Regions from separate parts of the Microbulbifer sp. TYP-18 genome, predicted to be linked through region 1. Evidence: predicted binding sites of a transcription regulator. Region 1 holds the regulator's gene; the other holds the start of a gene.
The links. Region 1 encodes LexA, which represses DNA repair genes until DNA is damaged. Its sites were predicted from a motif close to ACTGTNTNTANANACAGT; they were not measured.
Positions count from the first base shown of each region.

Region 2: a site for LexA is predicted at 1,686-1,703, ahead of imuA (translesion DNA synthesis-associated protein ImuA). Genes of this name have one in related genera too.

Region 1 is NZ_JBFRBC010000003.1:186,773-190,984, forward strand. Features, by position in the region: gene topA (type I DNA topoisomerase) at 1-354, shown strand, start outside; gene ABVT36_RS05215 (DUF6586 family protein) at 351-839, shown strand; gene ABVT36_RS05220 (hypothetical protein) at 952-1,206, shown strand; gene lexA (transcriptional repressor LexA) at 1,290-1,895, opposite strand; gene ABVT36_RS05230 (TIGR00730 family Rossman fold protein) at 2,060-2,698, shown strand; gene ABVT36_RS05235 (TetR/AcrR family transcriptional regulator) at 3,198-3,824, shown strand; gene nagZ (beta-N-acetylhexosaminidase) at 3,846-4,212, shown strand, end outside.
Region 2 is NZ_JBFRBC010000001.1:283,836-288,047, forward strand. Features, by position in the region: gene ABVT36_RS01095 (DNA polymerase Y family protein) at 1-941, opposite strand, end outside; gene imuA (translesion DNA synthesis-associated protein ImuA) at 955-1,650, opposite strand; gene dcd (dCTP deaminase) at 1,882-2,451, shown strand; gene ABVT36_RS01110 (amidohydrolase family protein) at 2,480-4,212, opposite strand, start outside.

The sequences.
Region 1 (4,212 bases):
TATATTTTGCGCGATGGCGCATCGGGACTGTTCCTGGCCGCCAGCCAGTTCCCGCGCAAGCGCGAGACCCGGGCACCTTTGGTCAAGGAACTGCTGCCACACCAGAGCGAGATAGATCCCAAGTACAGTTTTCTCTTTTCCGCACCCACTGAAGACGATCAGGGGCGCGATACGGTAGTGCGCTTTAGCCGCAAGACCCAGGAGCAGTATGTGCAGTCCGAGGAGGACGGCAAGGCGACGGGCTGGCGAGCTTTTTATCGCGACGGCCGGTGGCAGGCGGAGGCCGGTAGCAAGAGTCCGGCGGCAAAGCGCAAGCCGGCGGCCAAGAGGAAATCGGCCTCCCGTTCCGGATGAGCAATCCCTATACCGGCACTGTAACCTCGGCGCTGCGCAAGAGCGAGCTGCTGTTGGCGGGGCAGCCGGCCCAGGGGTTGCAGGCCGCGGCACTGCGGGAGGCGGCACTGATGCAGCTGTGGAGGGCATACCTGGCTTATCTGGCAGAGCTGTCGTTTCAATTGCAGCTGGGCCTGGAGCCTCAATCCGCCGCAGAGCTGCAGCAGCGCCTGCAAGCCAGCGCTAAAGCCAGTGGGGAAGTGGCTGAGCTTATCGCCCTGGAGGAGGATTCCTGCAGCTGGCTGACCCAGCTGCAGGCCTGCTGGCGGTTGCTGTGGCGCCCGGGGAAGGGTAACGCCGGGGCGCAGGGGGGTGTTGATCTTATTTCCACCGGTAATCGTGCGGCGGCCAACCCCGAATCACTCAATGACGATAGGTTGCGGGCCTGGCACCTGGCGTTGCAAGAGCTGGTACAGAGGCACCGGGCCCATACCGAGGAGTGGTAACTCCGCCGTCCGCTTTCCATCCCCAGAGTCTTTACACGGATCTGTCGTGAACGACTGCCCCCCCGTATGTTACACTGCCCCACAAGATGCCGTGTCAAAAGGGGAGAATTGCATGTCCTCCGAAACGTTTGAAATCATTGAGCTGGCCAATGGCGATATAGCGCTGCGCCGCGCCGGCCACAGGGAGGACCCGCTGGTGCGCATTCACTTTTCGGAGGAGAGTCTGCACTTTTTGCGCGAGCACAAAATCATCATTGCGCGCGCAATGCTGGAAGCGGGTATCGAGGCGGTGCAGAATATCGGCGATTCGGATGTGGACTTTATCGATGAAGAGGAAGTGGAGCCGGTCAACCACACCATCCATTGAGGGTGAACAATACCCCCGTCAGTACGGCATCCCGGCTAGAGAGCGCAAGGCAAGGGCGGACGGGCCGCCTCCACTTGTAAAGCTCAGGGGCTCTGTCGTATCACGCCTACAGCCAACCCTTCGATAGCAAAATTTTTGTCCCGCATGTCCACCTGGATCACGTCGAAATCCTCGTTCTCCGGCAGTAGCTGGACCATTGCCTGATTGCCTTTGCGCCGAAACCGCTTGACGGTCACCTCGTCCTCAATGCGCGCCACCACTATCTGGCCATTGCGCACCTGGTCAGTGCGCTGCACCGCCAGCAGATCGCCGTCCAAAATCCCCGCGCCGCGCATACTCATACCGTGGACCCGCAGCAGATAGTCCGCCGGGGGGTGGAAAAAGTCTGAAGGCAGTTCGCAATAATCCTCGATGTTCTCCTCCGCCAGAATGGGATTGCCGGCTGCCACCCGGCCCACAACCGGCAAGCCTGGCTGGTAGTCGGGAATGCGGATTCCGCGCGAAGCACCGGCCACCATCTCGATAGCCCCCTTGCGCGCCAACGCTTTGAGGTGCTCCTCCGCCGCATTGGGGGAGCGAAAACCCAGTTCCTGGGCGATCTCAGCGCGGGTTGGGGGGTATCCGGTCTCGTCCAGATAGGACTTGATCAATTCCAGTACTTGCGCCTGACGGGCAGTGAGGTTGGTCATGTGATCACCTGTCGTGTTTCTGTATTTATATACAGTTGCTGTGATTATATACAGATTTGCCTGCTGCGCAATGTTTGGCGCCCGACGGCTAACTGCTGCTAAAGTGGAACGGGACAGGTTGTAAAATTTGCGTTTAATTGCGCGACAAGAAAGGAACTATAACAATGCTTGATGCGAAAATGCCCGAAGCGTGGCGCGTTCTGCGCATCCAATCGGAACTGGTGGACGGGATCGAGCGGCTGATTGCCCTGAACGGCGCCGTGACCGTTTTCGGTGGGGCGAGATTTACCGAGGATAGTGCTGAGTACCAACAGGCTGTCAGGTTGGGAGAATTGCTGGCCGCGGAGGGAGTACCGGTGATTACCGGTGGTGGGCCGGGTTTGATGGAAGCGTGTAATCGCGGCGCTTACCCCCAGAAGGGCAAGTCTATCGGTTTGAATATTGAACTGCCGTTTGAACAGTTACCAAACCCCTATCAGGATATCAGCCTGAATTTTCGCTACTTTTTTGTACGTAAATTTATGTTTGTTAAACACGCCGTTGGCTTTGTCGGCATGCCCGGGGGTTATGGCACTCTGGACGAGCTGTTCGAAGCGTTGACCCTGGTACAGACGCAGAAGGTACGGCGCTTTCCGATTGTGCTGGTGGGTAAAAGTTATTGGTCGGGACTGCGGGACTGGCTGGTGGACACGGTGCTGGAGCGCCAGTGTATTGATGCCACTGACCTGGATCTGTTCAGAACTGTGGATACAGTGGATGAGGCCGCGGAGCTGATTCTCCATTATATCCGCGAGCGGGAATAGCAGTCCCCCACCAAGTGCCAGCGATCCATTGGCTAGCGGTGAAACGCAGCTGTGGGCGGAATTGGTCCGAAAATCTGCCGATCTTTTAGCGACAGCTCCAATTGGTTTGTGACCCCGGCGGATATTGCATGCTGCCATTTGCGTGCACGGTTTCAGGCCCGGTGATGGCAGGTTCTGGTAGTGCACCTGTCCAGCCTTCAGAGCCCCTGTTCCTGTCCTGTCTTCCTGTGTGGCTCTTTCTATCCCGACTGCCCCTAACAGCTTGTTGAAAAGACCCTCCCCGGCTTTCCTCAACCTTGGTTTGCAACGCAGGTCCGTAAGCCCTCCACGACAAATCAAGCAGTTACATACTTGATTTGCGACCCGAACATCCCTGTTCGGGACAGCGGGCTGCGGGTGTTGATATTACTGCCCGGCGCGGCTAGTGGCCACAGGGTGGGCGGGTTATGCTAATCTGCATCAGAACCGAACAACTGTTTTAATTGGTAGTTTGAATTTCATGAGCCAGCCGGACACCGTTACCCGAATTCTGGATGCGGCAGAAGTGTTGTTCGCCGAAAGAGGCTTTACCGAGACTTCTCTGCGCACCATTACCAGCACTGCGGGGGTAAACCTCGCGGCGGTCAATTATCATTTCGGTTCCAAAAAGGAATTGATTCAGGCGGTTTTCGAGCGGTTTCTCACGCCTTTCACCACAACCCTGGCGGATGAGCTGGACCGCCGCGCCGCACTGGAACAGCCGCTGCACCTGGAGGGACTGCTGGAGAGCCTCTACCGGGTCGGTCTGGGCAGCCTGGCCGCCGAGGGCCGCGACCCGCAGCGCTTTATGCGTCTGCTGGGACTTGCCTACACCCAGTATCAGGGGCATCTGCGCCGTTTTATCGTTTCCAGGTACGGTGACAGCTACCGGCGATTCGCCGGCCTGCTGGCCCGGGCGCTGCCGGAGCTGGATCCGGTGACTATCTACTGGCGGCTCTATTTCATGCTGGGTGCGACTATTTTCACACTGTCGAGCTTTGATGCCATCGAGGCTATTCTGAGGGAGGACTTTGGTGCTGAGAGCAGCCTGGGAGAGACACTGGAGCGGCTGGTGCCCTCCGCATCTGCGATGTTGCGCGCCGAGTAAAACCAACTGGGAGCCCTTTGTATGAGCGCAGTGATCGGGCCGGTGATGGCCGATATCGGTGGTACCTACCTGTTGCCGGAGGACCGGGAACTGCTGGCCAACCCACTGGTAGGAGGGCTCATATTCTTCGCCCGCAACTTCAGCGACCGGGAACAGTTGCAGCAGCTGGTGGGTGAGATCCGCGCTGAGCGGCCGGATATCCTGCTGGCCGTGGATCAGGAGGGGGGCAGGGTTCAGCGGTTTCGCGGTGACTTTACCCGTATTCCCTCCATGCAGCTGCTGAGCGCGCGTGCGGATCCCGATCAACTTAGGGACGCCGGCTGGCTGATGGCGTCGGAGCTGCTGGCGGTGGGGGTGGATTTCAGCTTTGCACCGGTACTGGACGCCG
Region 2 (4,212 bases), on a different contig from region 1:
GGCCGCGACGTCTCCACGGACACCACCTTGCAGCCCTGCCGGCCGAAATCCAGTTTCCAGCGCAGTTTCTGGGTGTAGAGCTGGCGCCGCTGCAACTGCTGGCACAGCTCGCGCACCAGGCGGCCGGCGGGGAACAGCAGCTGTTCGCTGTTTTCCAGGGGGCTGGGAAAGGGCAGTTCGCGGTGAAACTCCACCGGCGGCTGGTAGCCGGGGACCGGGTCCTGGCGGCTGCCGTTCAGGCGCGCCAGGTATTGGACGAAGTCGCGGCCGAAACGGCTGCCCACTTCCGACAGCGGAATCGCCAGCAACTGGCTGACCCGTTTGATACCGCAGGCGTAGAGCTTGGCCAGGGTCCGGTTGTCACAGTCGAGTAGTTTGCAGGGGGAGAAGCTGATCCACTGGCGCCACTGTTGCGGGCTGGGGGGGGTGCGGGTGTCCCGCAGCCACTGGCTGTGCTCCGGCAACTGGCTGAGCATCCGTGCGGCACTGGGGCTGTGGCCCAGGCCCATGCGGGCGCTGATGCGCATCTGCCGCAGCTCGCGCCGCAGTTGTTGCAACAGCGGCTGCAGGCCGCCCCTGGCTTTGAGACAGCCGCTCAGTTCCAGCTGCAGGCAGGCGTGTTGCATGTCGCCGTCGGCGATGGTGCCGGCGGCCTGGGGGGAGACCACCGGGGTAAAGCTGTAACCCCACTGGGCCAGTTCCCGCAGCAGCTGCGCCTCCCGCTCTGTGTCCCGGGTGAGCAGGGAGAGGTCGCTGCAGAGGGCGCAGGCGGTGGCTACGGTGAGTCCGGTCTCGACACCGCGCTGCCGGGCGGGACCGTTGGCATCCACCACCAGCTGCTTTTCCACCACCGCCTGGGGCACCGTTTCCGTGCGCTTGTGCTGGGCGCGGGTGAGGGTTTCCAGGGGCAGCCTGGGAAACTGTATGCACAGCCAGAGCATGGTTCGGACTCCCTCAGTGCAGCGGCTGGTCGCGACGGGTCAGGTCGGGACTGCGGGGCAGCTGCAGGCGCTGGCCAGAGTGTCCGCCCAGCTGTTTTAGCAGTTGCAGGGTCAGCTGTTCGCCGTCGCTGCTCAGCTGCAGCCGCAGGCTGGCGGGCGATGGCGCAGCGGCGCAGTTGCCGGGGCGAAAATGGAAGTGCAGACAGTCGCCCTGGCGGGCGGCTATCTGCAGGCGGCGCAAATCCCTGTCGCCTGCTTCCCGGGATGGCTGCCAGCTGAGCAGTGCGCCACAGCAGCCGGCCTGCAGCGACTGTTCCATGGCCCAGAGCTGGTCCCGCTGACCGCGGGGGTGCAGTATCAGCAGTTTGTCCAACTGCACGCCGGCGGCGGCAAGGGCCGGGGCATAGGGGATATGCGGCGGGTTCACCAGCACCACCATCTGTCCGTCCCGGGTCAGCTCCGCCAGAGTGGGCAGCAGCAGGCTCAGCTCGCCGATGCCGGACTGGTCCGCCAGTAATTCGGTGGTGGCACCGCGGGGCCAGCCGTGTCCGCTGAGCAGGGCATCCAGGCCCCGGTAGCCGGTGGCAATGCCGTTGCGCGGGCGCCGCTGTTCATTGGCGGCCTGCCAGATATCTGCCCGGTCCAGCAGCCGGCGCAGGCGCTGTTGCTTTAACACCTTGTTCTGTATGAAGTTTTCTGCACTGTTCACACTGACGTCCTCGCCTTGTGCCCCGGGAATAAAATACTATATTTATATACAGTAGTTACTGTGCTTTTATACAGTAGTTCATTCGGGGCGGCAAGCGCCGGGTGACGCTTGTGGCGGGGGCCTTCACCCGTCCGGCAAATGGCCGCCGGGGCCGGCACTTTTGTGCCCGCCGCAAACCCGCTATGATTCGGCCTCTTTACTGGCCAGCAGAAGCGACTCGAAGGGGGCGGAGTGAGTATCAAGTCCGATAAGTGGATACGCCGGATGGCCGAGCAGCAGGGTATGATCGAGCCTTTCGAGCCGGGCCAGGTGCGCCGCAACGGCGATGGCGAGCGGCTGATCTCCTACGGTACCTCCAGCTACGGCTACGATGTGCGCTGCGCCGGTGAGTTCAAGATTTTCACCAATGTCCACTCCGCCACCGTGGACCCCAAGACCTTCGACGAGAACAGCTTCGTGGATGTGGAGGGGGACTCCTGCATTATTCCGCCCAACTCCTTTGCGCTGGCGCGCACGGTGGAATACTTCCGTATCCCGCGCTCGGTGCTGACCATCTGCCTGGGCAAGTCCACCTATGCCCGCTGCGGCATTATCGTCAATGTGACGCCACTGGAGCCGGAGTGGGAGGGGCATGTGACCCTCGAATTCTCCAACACCACCAACCTGCCGGCAAAGATCTACGCCCACGAGGGCGTGGCGCAGATGCTGTTCTTCGAGTCCGATGAGGTCTGCGATGTGTCCTACCGGGACCGCGGCGGCAAATATCAGGGCCAGCGCGGCGTCACCCTGCCGCGGGCCTGATTCCCTTCTCTATCGGTGCCCGGAGTAATCAATTGATGGCGGTGTCCCCGGGCTGGTCCAGTGACACCGGCACTGAGGGGTGGAATGGCTCAATGCCCAGCGCGCTGTACAGCTGGTCCGGCCGGTAGAGGTTCTGTCCCTCGATCACCAGTGCGGTGCGGCGCAGCGCACTGATGTCCTCCAGGGGGTTGCCGTCCAGCAGTACCAGGTCCGCGTCCTTGCCGACGGAAATAGTGCCCCCTGTGTTCAGTTTGCCCACCAGGCTGGCGGGCACCAGCGTGGCGGTGCGCAATACGTCTGCATTGGGGATGCCGGCCTTGGCGTAGAGTTCCAGCTCCCGCAGCAGGGTGAAACCGGGGATGCCGTCGCTCCCCGCCACCATCGGCACCCTGTGCTCGTGGAGCTTGCGCACCATGTTCAGCAACGCCTGGGCGGACAGGTCGTAGTCCTCCCGGTGCTCCGGTTTTACATCCAGTTCCGCGCCAATAAACTGGCGGCGCACATTGATGGGCAAATGATCGGCGATAGCGGCAAATTCCGGGTCCAGCTTACCTGGCTGGCGCAGCAGCATGGAGCTGAATACGGTGGTGGTGGTGTCCACGACTGTGCCTTTGCGGGCCAGCTTGTCCAGGAAGCGTGCCACTTCTTTGCTGTTTAAATCCAGTTCGTGGGCGTGTTCGCCGACTTCGGTAAAGCGCAGCCGTTTGCGTGTGTCTATGGCGCCCATGAAATTGAGAAACAGCATGTTGATATGCTGGATTTCGTCGAAGCCCGCATCCACTGCCTCCTCGGCGGTCATAAAGGCGGGGATATGGCCGGACAGGCGCAGACCGCGGCTGTGAATATGCTCGGCCAGGGGGGCTATCCACTCCGGCTCCATGGAGCTGTAGGTCTTTATCTGCATATAGCCGCGGTCGGCATACCAGTCGACTATTTCCTTGGCCTGCTCAAGGCTGGTGGTGGTCTTGCCCATGCGCATGGCGTTTTCACTTTCCCGGTCCATAAACCCGGCGCGATAGACATCGCCGCCGATTATCTGGCCGGAGGAGAAGAGCCGCTCGATGCGCATGATATTGTCGTGGGTGTTGCCCAGGTCCCTTACGTTGATCACGCCGGCGGCCATATTCAGCACACCATCTGTGGGGGAGAGGTGACTGTGCATGTCCCAGAGCCCGGGGATCAGGGTCCTGCCGCGTCCGTCGATACGGGTAATCCCGGGCAACCGGATCGGCGCGATGCTCATGCGGGTGATCTTGCCATTCTCGATCAGCAGGTGGCGCTGTTCCAACAGCTTGCCCGCTTCTACGTCCACCAGGTTCACATTGCTGATCAGAATCGGCGCCTTGGACTTGAGTGTGTGTTTTGCGGAGAGGTCCTGCAGGTATTTGTCGGCGGCGCGGATTTGCCGTTCCTTGAGTTGGGCCAGGTGGGATTTGTCCCAGCCTTTGCGCAGTATTGCAAACCAGCCCCCTTCGTCCGCCGCGAACAGGTTGCCCCGCTGGTCGAACCAGCCCAGTTGCGGTGTGAAGGAAAGGCCGCTGACACCGTAGAGATAAACCGTTTCTTCCACCTCGCCCTGGGCCAGGGTCAACCGGTCCAGCTCAAACAGTCGCGCCTGTCCCTGGGGCAGCAGGCTGATAGTGCGGTTGTCACTGGCCAGCAGCGCTTTTACCAGTTGCGACTCCACTGCCAGGGTCGGGCTTTTGGGTATGTAGAACTGCGGCGCGGAAGATTTCGCATTGCCGCGCTCGTCGGCACTGT